2 regions of the Lysinibacillus sp. FSL P4-0201 genome follow, and region 1 is predicted to be linked to the other one. Evidence: predicted binding sites of a transcription regulator. Region 1 holds the regulator's gene; the other holds the start of a gene.

The links. The regulator LexA, encoded in region 1, represses DNA repair genes until DNA is damaged. The targets are predictions, from matches to a motif close to CGAACATATGTTCG.
Region 2: a site for LexA is predicted at 2,692-2,705, ahead of parE (DNA topoisomerase IV subunit B). Genes of this name have one in related genera too.

What each region holds. Positions count from the first base shown of each region.
Region 1 is NZ_CP151995.1:1,293,449-1,297,799, reverse strand. Features, by position in the region: gene def (peptide deformylase) at 1-483, shown strand, start outside; gene MKY76_RS06175 (recombinase family protein) at 513-1,178, opposite strand; gene MKY76_RS06170 (LysM peptidoglycan-binding domain-containing protein) at 1,175-1,489, opposite strand; gene lexA (transcriptional repressor LexA) at 1,656-2,273, shown strand; gene MKY76_RS06160 (gamma-glutamyl-gamma-aminobutyrate hydrolase family protein) at 2,382-3,104, opposite strand; gene MKY76_RS06155 (A24 family peptidase) at 3,138-3,890, opposite strand; gene MKY76_RS06150 (hypothetical protein) at 3,955-4,351, opposite strand, start outside.
Region 2 is NZ_CP151995.1:2,478,733-2,483,083, reverse strand. Features, by position in the region: gene MKY76_RS12390 (spore germination protein) at 1-1,063, opposite strand, end outside; gene MKY76_RS12385 (HesB/YadR/YfhF family protein) at 1,252-1,542, opposite strand; gene plsY (glycerol-3-phosphate 1-O-acyltransferase PlsY) at 1,562-2,164, opposite strand; gene parE (DNA topoisomerase IV subunit B) at 2,726-4,351, shown strand, end outside.

The DNA.
Region 1 (4,351 bases):
ATACCCGTGACCAATGAGGACCGAAATACCCTCCTAGCCATGCTACAATATCTGAAAAATAGCCAAAATCCAACGCTAGCAAAAAAATATAAGCTTCGCCCTGGAAGTGGACTCTCTGCTAATCAAATTGGCGTAGATAAACGAATGTTTGCTGTACTCTTTGATGACCAAGAAATGATGCTGATTAACCCTAAAATAATGAGTCATTCCCTTAATATGATTTATCTACCGGAAGGAGAAGGCTGTCTATCTGTAAATCGACCTGTCCCTGGTTTTGTACCGAGATATGAGAGAATTAAAGTCAAAGCTTACGACATCGATGGACATGAAATTATTGTACAGTTACAGGGCTACGGGGCCATCGTTGTACAGCATGAAATCGATCATTTAAATGGCATCATGTTTTATGACCGAATAAATAAAGAGCACCCTTTCCAACTGCCAAATCATGTTATCATTGAAAGCTTTTCTTCCCTTCAGTAGTTTTTTACAAAAAAAAATTAGCAGGAATATTATTTTCCTGCTAATCTTTCTTGGTGCTCTTGGAAACGACGATGTACTGTCGCCTTACTTACCTCAAAGCCTAACCCTCTAAGCGTTATAGAAATTTCTTCAAAGGTAAATCCACGTTTGCGTAGTTTCACAATTTCCTCTACAGGTAGATCTTTTCGCTCCTGCCCCTGCGGATTACCTCGATTCGATAAATTATTTTCTGGACGATAACCGTTTTCTACAGCACGTCGCATACCTCGTCGAATTTTAGCATTATGGATTCTACGCTGATATTCCTCTACAATCGCTAAAATTTCAAGCAGCATCGTATCCATTTCATTTAATTGGACTGGGCCTGCATCACGCATAGAAAAAACATCAGTTGCTGACTTTTGTAATAAATGTAATACAGCCATCCTTGCATTGCCTCGTCCTAAACGAGTTTCATCTTGGACAAAAAGAGCATTAATGTTCTTATCTTTTATAAAATCAAGCATTTCTAGCAAGCCTTCACGTTCTACATCATAGCCACTATGTTGATCTTTAAACACGCCCTTCACCGCATAGCCTTGCTCTTTAGCATAGCGTAGCAACTCTTCCTGCTGGCGCTCTAATGAGGAGCTTTGTGTTTCTTTTTCAGTACTTACGCGACAATAGACAACAGCCGATAGTTGATTATTTATCATTGTTCATTTCTCGCAATTTCGATAGTATTGATGGGACTGGCTTGATCACTCACTACAGGAATAACTAGAGATTTTCCCGCTACAATTTTAATATCTGCTAGTTCATTTTCAGTTTTTACAAGCTTTATCCAATCATCAGTACTCATTTTACCACGATATTGCTCGGCTAACGACCACAAGCTATCCCCATGTTCGATTTGAATTTCTGCGTAACTAACTTTTCCTGGATCAGTAATGTAAAGGTATGCTGCAAATAATAAACAAGCTCCTATTAAAATTGAGATATGTGTGTTTTTCTTAAACCATGTCATAATCATTACCCCTTTTTAAGAATGTTTGTTCGGAATGTATGTTCCCATAATAAAGCGAACAAACGTTTTTGTCAAACACTTTTCGAACCTATGTTTGCATACATGTTCGCATTCTGTTATACTATCAAATAAGAAGAATGATTATAGAAAAAAGAGGTGAGCACTCATGAAAAAAGTTTCGAAAAGACAAGAGGACATTTTAGCTTTCATTAAGGAAGAGGTACGAGCTAAAGGATATCCACCATCAGTACGTGAAATTGGTGAAGCAGTTGGACTTGCTTCCAGTTCAACTGTTCATGGACATTTAGCTCGATTAGAACAAAAAGGCTTTATTCGTCGAGATCCAACAAAGCCACGCGCAATTGAAATTTTAGAGCCTGAAGAATCCATTCAAAAACAACAGGTGATCCATGTCCCACTTGTCGGGAAGGTTACAGCTGGTTCTCCAATTACAGCAATTGAAAATATTGAAGAATACTTCCCATTACCCGATACGTATGGCACAAGTGAAGATCAATTGTTCATGCTAGAAATCATGGGGGAATCAATGATTGAAGCTGGGATTTTAGATGGAGATTTAGTCATTGTAAAACAAAAGGCAACAGCTAATAATGGGGATATTGTTGTAGCTATGACAGCTGAGGATGAAGCAACTGTAAAACGTTTCTTTAAAGAGAAAAACCATTTCCGTTTACAGCCTGAAAATTCTTCTATGGAACCAATTATAGTCGATCAAGTTTCTATTTTAGGACAGGTTGTAGGTCTTTACAGACGTGTACATTAACGATTAAAGCAGATTTTGAGGATTATGTTCCTTCTAAGAGCATGTATCCTCTTTTTTACGCAAAAAAAAGAATCCACATACGATTGGATTCTTTGTACAATGCCTCTTCTAAGCTTCCTTCTTAAATTTTAAGCTCGCTTCAATAAAGGCTGAAAATAGCTTTTGAGCACTCTCATCTCCTGCTATGGCTAGTTCCTCAGGATGCCACTGAACAGCTAAGCAAAATGGCATCTCCTCATGAACTACCGCTTCGATAATACCGTCGTTAGATTTTGCCGCTACTTTTAATTTTTCTGCTAAAACATTCACCGCTTGATGATGAAATGAATTCACTGCTATTTTCTCTTGTTCAACGATAGTCGCTAATAGATTGTCAGCAATAACCTGTACACAATGGGTAGCTACAGCTCGACCTGATTGCTGCATATGTTGGAGTAACTTGGTACTAAAGTGATCACTATCAATATCCTGATATAAGGTACCACCTAATGCAACATTTAGTATTTGAATTCCTCGACAGATCCCGAAAATAGGCATCTTACGTTGGAATGCGGCTTCAATCAATGCTAACTCAATCGTATCTCGCGCTGGATGAATTTTTCCAAGCTTTAATGAAGGCTCAGCCCCGAATAGAAATGGGTGCACATCATGACCACCAGATAATAATAAACCGTCTGTAAGGGCTAAAATCTGGGCTGCCTCTTCTTCTACTCCAATTGGAATAATCAGTGGAATTCCACCTGCTTCAATGATGCTTTTACTGTAAGCAGCATTTAATCGAGAGGATAAATCATCCTCAACAAAGGCTGTAATACCAATAATCGGTTTCACTTGCTTCCCTCCAAATTCTTGAAAATTGCACAATTACCAAAAGCCTAGATACCAATTAATTAATACATCGCCATAGAAATAAACAATAACTGCGGCCAATGCAATAGATGGCCCAAACGGAATGGGTGTTTTTCTCCCCTGTTTGTTTTTCGATAACATGGTAATCCCGACAATCATACCAATAACTGCAGCTAAAAATAACGTTAACAGTGTATCAATCGTACCCAGAACGAGACCAATTAAAAAGAATAATTTAATATCGCCTCCACCCATGCCACCGTTTGATAGCACAGCAATGATATATAATATGCCAAAACCAACCACAGCACCCACAAGAGAGTCCCACCACGGTGTTAATGGTGACAGCACTCGTCCAATAGCTAGCAAAGGTAAAAAGAATACTAACACCTTATCTGGAATTAGCATATAGGCTAAATCTGATACAACGATAATAACTAATAAGGAGATAAAAAAGAGTGCTACTATCAATTCTATGCCCCAGCCTAACTGCCCATAAGCAAAGGCAAATAATACACCTGTCATTAATTCTATGACTGGGTAAACCCAAGAAATTTTATTGCCACAACCACGACATTTTCCTCCTAACAATACATAAGACAAAACTGGTACTAAATCAAGCGCCGTCAGTCGTCTCTGACATTTTGGACAATGTGAAGGAGGATGTACAATCGACTCCTTCTGTGGTACACGTAAGCCAACTACATTATAAAAAGAGCCAAAGACAAGTCCAAATAAAAAAATAAAGATCGTATAAGCCATTTCCAATTTTATGTCCTCCTAAACCAATAGGCGCCCATACAAATGCAGTATGGTGCGCCTATCAATAAAGTTATTGTTGTTCTTCGTAATAGAACGTTGTCACTTGCACTGTTGCCTTTAACGTAAGATCTGCATCTTTCTCAAGCTGTGCCTGCTCTCCAGGCAATTTAAATTCAATCTTATCGGTTTTCATGACACGCTCTAATTGTTCAACCTCCTGTAAAAAGCTTTCAAGAGAATTAAAATCAAGCGCACCCACCTCTAATATAAAAGTAACAAGCTTTAAATTAGTTGGTAAAGAGTCCTTCGAAAGAGATGCAATCGGTGTAGTAGTCTCCTTGTTCTCCTGATCACCATTGACCTCTGCTTCAGCCTGCTCCAACATATTAAGATCATTCGATACATCTGAAGGTGTCACAGTGCCGTCCTCACCTTGAACAGTTAAAGACAGTATACGAGTTCCTGTC
Region 2 (4,351 bases), 1.2 Mb from region 1:
CTTCTACTACTGCAGGAAAGGGTACGCCTTCCCTTTGTGAAGCAATGCTAATTAACATGGGTGTCGGTAGCATTTCCTGATGAAAGGTAGTAATCGCCACATACAAGGATGGTGCTACTAATGCTAGACTGATACCAAAGAAACGCAAGATACGTACAAGTGAGCTAATCATCCAATGCTGATAATAATCTTCTGCTGATTGTAAAAAGGATGTAAATAGCGCTGGAACGACTAAGACAAAAGGTGTGCCATCAACTAGAATCGCCACTTTGCCATCTAATAATTCACCTGCGATGACATCAGGTCGTTCAGAGTTGTAGACGGTAGGAAACATAGAGTTTTTTGAGTCTTGAATAAAATCCTCAATATAGCCACTTTCCAGAATGCCATCAATATTAATACGATCTAATCGAGCCAATACCTCTGCGACGATTTTGTCACTGGCGATGCCATTTATATACATCACTGCTACATCTGTTTGTGTCACATCTCCGATAACGCGTGATTTTATCCAGAGATTCGGACTTTTTATTTTGCGACGAATGAGCGCTGTATTCGTACGCAAGGTTTCCGTAAAGGATTCCCTCGGTCCGCGAATTACGGATTCCGTCGATGGCTCTGTGACAGCTCGATCCTTGGCACTTCTAGTACTTGTCACAATCCCTTCGGCAAAGCCATCTAATAAAATAACCGTTTCACCATTGAGAATGGCATTGTAGAGTGTTGTGAAATGCTCAATATTCGTCACATCGCCTACCGTTAAATAGGAATTCCGAACATATTGATTAATGGTTGTTATTTCAATATCTTGTTCTTCTTCAATATTTGCCATCAGTTTATCGATAACAGAATCAGAAATAGTCGTTTTATCCGATAAGCCATCAATGGAAATAATGGCGAGGCTATGGGGATCAGTTTCTCCAATCGCAATTTCACGTATGATAATATCATTACTATGCCCTAGTGACTGTTGAATGATTTTTATATTTTTAGATAGGGAAGTATACAATAAATCGTTCGTTGTATGGGATGGGGAGGTCTCGTTATTGTTAGACATGGACATGTGTTTTCCTCCTCAAATGGTCGTTCATTACCTTTAGAATGGACAATTTTTTTGAGAGATAAACGAAAGAGATATGAAAAATCTAGCTATTTGTGGCAATATCACATTCCTTGCAACTTTCGTGTGTCTTGTTTTGTAATAAATAAAAAAACAGTCTGTCCTTTCATGTATGGAAAGGACAGACTGCTTTATGTACGATAGTCGTATTGTAATTCATCATTACTTGTATCAACATCAACATGTAAATTGTGATCGTTAAAGAACCAAAGATCTTTCTCATCAATGTAATAGATAACACCATCAATTTCTGTTTGCACACCTATGGCAATAGGTTCCTCACGTGTCATGCCTAGTGAAAAGCCTTCGTGAAACGGACTTGAGCCACCATAACGTGCATAAAAACGAATTGTATCACCAGGTTCAACTTCCATTTCATGTTTGAACCATTGTAGGGCTTCATCTGTCAATGCAATATTCATTTCAAATGCTCCTCTCTTCCTACAGCCATTTTACCTTTGGTTCGGTGCCGTTTTTAATACGAGCAATATTGGCACGGTGACGATAAATAATAAAGGTAAATAAAAAGGCTACCAAGATGCCTAATGCAAAGTCACCTGTAATAAAATAATAAACGATTGCATAGATAAGCGCTACTAAAGCGGCTATCATCGATGTTAAGCTGACGATTTTTGTGATTTTTAATGTCACAATAAAGGTAATAAATAGTAGGACAAAGAGTGGCCAAGAATAGCCTAATAATACACCAGCTGACGTTGCCACAGCTTTCCCACCACGGAAGTTGGCAAAGATCGGGAACATATGACCGATAACAGCGACAAGACCCAGTAATAAAGAGTGGAGTGTAGTATCAGAGAAAACAGGAAGTGTCACGAGTAAGACAGCGGCAGTTCCTTTTAAGACATCCATCACCGTAACAATAATACCAGCCTTTTTCCCTAATGTTCTAAAAGTATTGGTCGCACCAAGATTACCGCTCCCGTGTTCACGAATATCGGTATTATAAAAAATTTTGCCTATCCATAATCCAGAAGGTATAGAGCCGATTAGATAAGCACATAAAATAATAAGTCCATTGATCATAGTTGGACTCCTTTCATTCATAGTCCATCACTTGGTACTAATAGTTTGTAACAAGTATTTTACACTTTTTCTTGCTAATCTACAATGTTATGAAGGAGATTTCATCCGAAGTCTTGAATCAATACAAAAGAGAATCTATTAGTGAGGACTAGGCTTTTAGACATAAATTTGTAGGAAGCACTAAAACCTTTATAAAAATATAGGCAAAATGGCAATTTTGTCAATCGCTCATTCCTTTGGTAGAATAGAAGTCTAACTTTATCCTGTTTAATCGCAAGGCACGAGTTAGTGTGCTTTTATTTGCAAGCATCACAACTTTATTTTGCAACTAAGTAGGCTTCAATGCGTCAAATGATGATGGAAGCTAGAAGCAGTCTGTCTTGCTCAAATACCAATTTTAAGCAACTGTTGAAGATGTTTACTATTAATAAAAAAGATCAAAACTGTGAGCAAATTTTAAAATTTTATTGGACCTGTCGCTAGCTATTGACAGGAAATGCTATTATTATTAGGATGAGAACATAAATAGAACATGTGTTTGTTTTTTGGAGGGGAATTTTTTTGACGAATAAACAGTCACCTAGCGTCTATAATGATGACGCTATACAAGTATTAGAAGGATTAGAAGCGGTACGCAAACGACCTGGCATGTATATCGGTTCTACGGATGGCCGTGGACTTCATCACCTTGTGTATGAAATCGTAGATAATGCGGTGGATGAAGCACTGGCTGGCTTTGGATCTCATATTATTGTCACAATTCATAAAGATCAAAGTATGAGTGTGCGCGACTTTGGACGTGGGATGCCAACCGGTATGCATAAAATGGGCAAACCGACACCAGAAATTATTTTTACAGTGCTACACGCTGGTGGTAAATTTGGTCAAGGTGGCTATAAAACAAGTGGAGGTTTACATGGTGTTGGTTCTTCCGTTGTGAATGCGCTCTCAACATTTTTAGAGGTGACAATCCATCGCGATGGTAAAAAGTATCGTCAACGCTTTGAGCATGGTGGACAGCCTGTCACAACACTTGAAAATATTGGGCAGACCAAGCAGACAGGAACGCTTGTTCATTTCCTACCAGATGAAACGATCTTCTCTGTCACAAAATTCAATTATGATACGTTAGCAGAACGATTACGTGAATCAGCCTTTTTATTAAAGGGCTTAAAAATTGAATTAATTGATGAGCGCGAGGAAGGCAAGAGCGATGTGTTCTTTTATGAGAATGGCATCGAGGCTTTCGTTGCGTATTTGAATGAGGAAAAAGATGTCCTTCATCCAGTAAAATATGTAGAAGGCGTACAGGATGAAATCGAAGTAGAGTTCGCTTTCCAGTATAACGATGGTTATTCAGAAACGATTTTATCATTCGTTAATAATGTCCGTACACGTGATGGTGGTACACATGAAACGGGTGCAAAGGCAGCATTGACACGTGTCTTTAATGAATATGCAAGAAAAATTGGCCTGTTAAAGGACAAGGATAAAAACCTTGAGGGGACAGATATTCGTGAGGGCTTAGCAGCGATCGTGTCTGTTCGTATCCCAGAGCATTTACTGCAATTTGAAGGACAAACAAAGGGCAAGCTTGGGACAAGTGAGGCTCGTTCTGCAGTAGATAGTGTAGTGTCTGAGCAAATTTTGTATGTGCTAGAGGAAAATGCAGAGTTATCAGCTTCTCTTGTTCGTAAAGCGATTCGAGCGCAGCAAGTGCGTGAAGCAGCTCGTAAAGCGCGTGAGGATGCACGAAATGGCAAGAAAAACAAAAAGGGTAGTACGATTTTATCTGGAAAATTAACACCAGCTCAGTCACGTAATGCGGCAAAAAATGAGCTGTATTTAGTCGAGGGTGATTCTGCGGGTGGCTCTGCTAAACAAGGTCGTGACCGTACATTCCAAGCGATTCTGCCATTGCGCGGGAAGGTAATCAATACAGAGAAAGCCAAGCTACAGGATATTATGAAAAACGAAGAAATTTCAACGATTATCCATGCGATTGGGGCAGGTGTTGGTACGGATTTTGCGGTGGAGGATTCTGCCTACAATAAAGTAGTCATCATGACCGATGCGGATACGGATGGGGCACATATTCAAGTCTTGCTATTAACATTCTTCTATCGTTATATGCGTCCGCTCATTGAGTCTGGAAAGGTCTATATCGCACTACCGCCGCTTTATAAA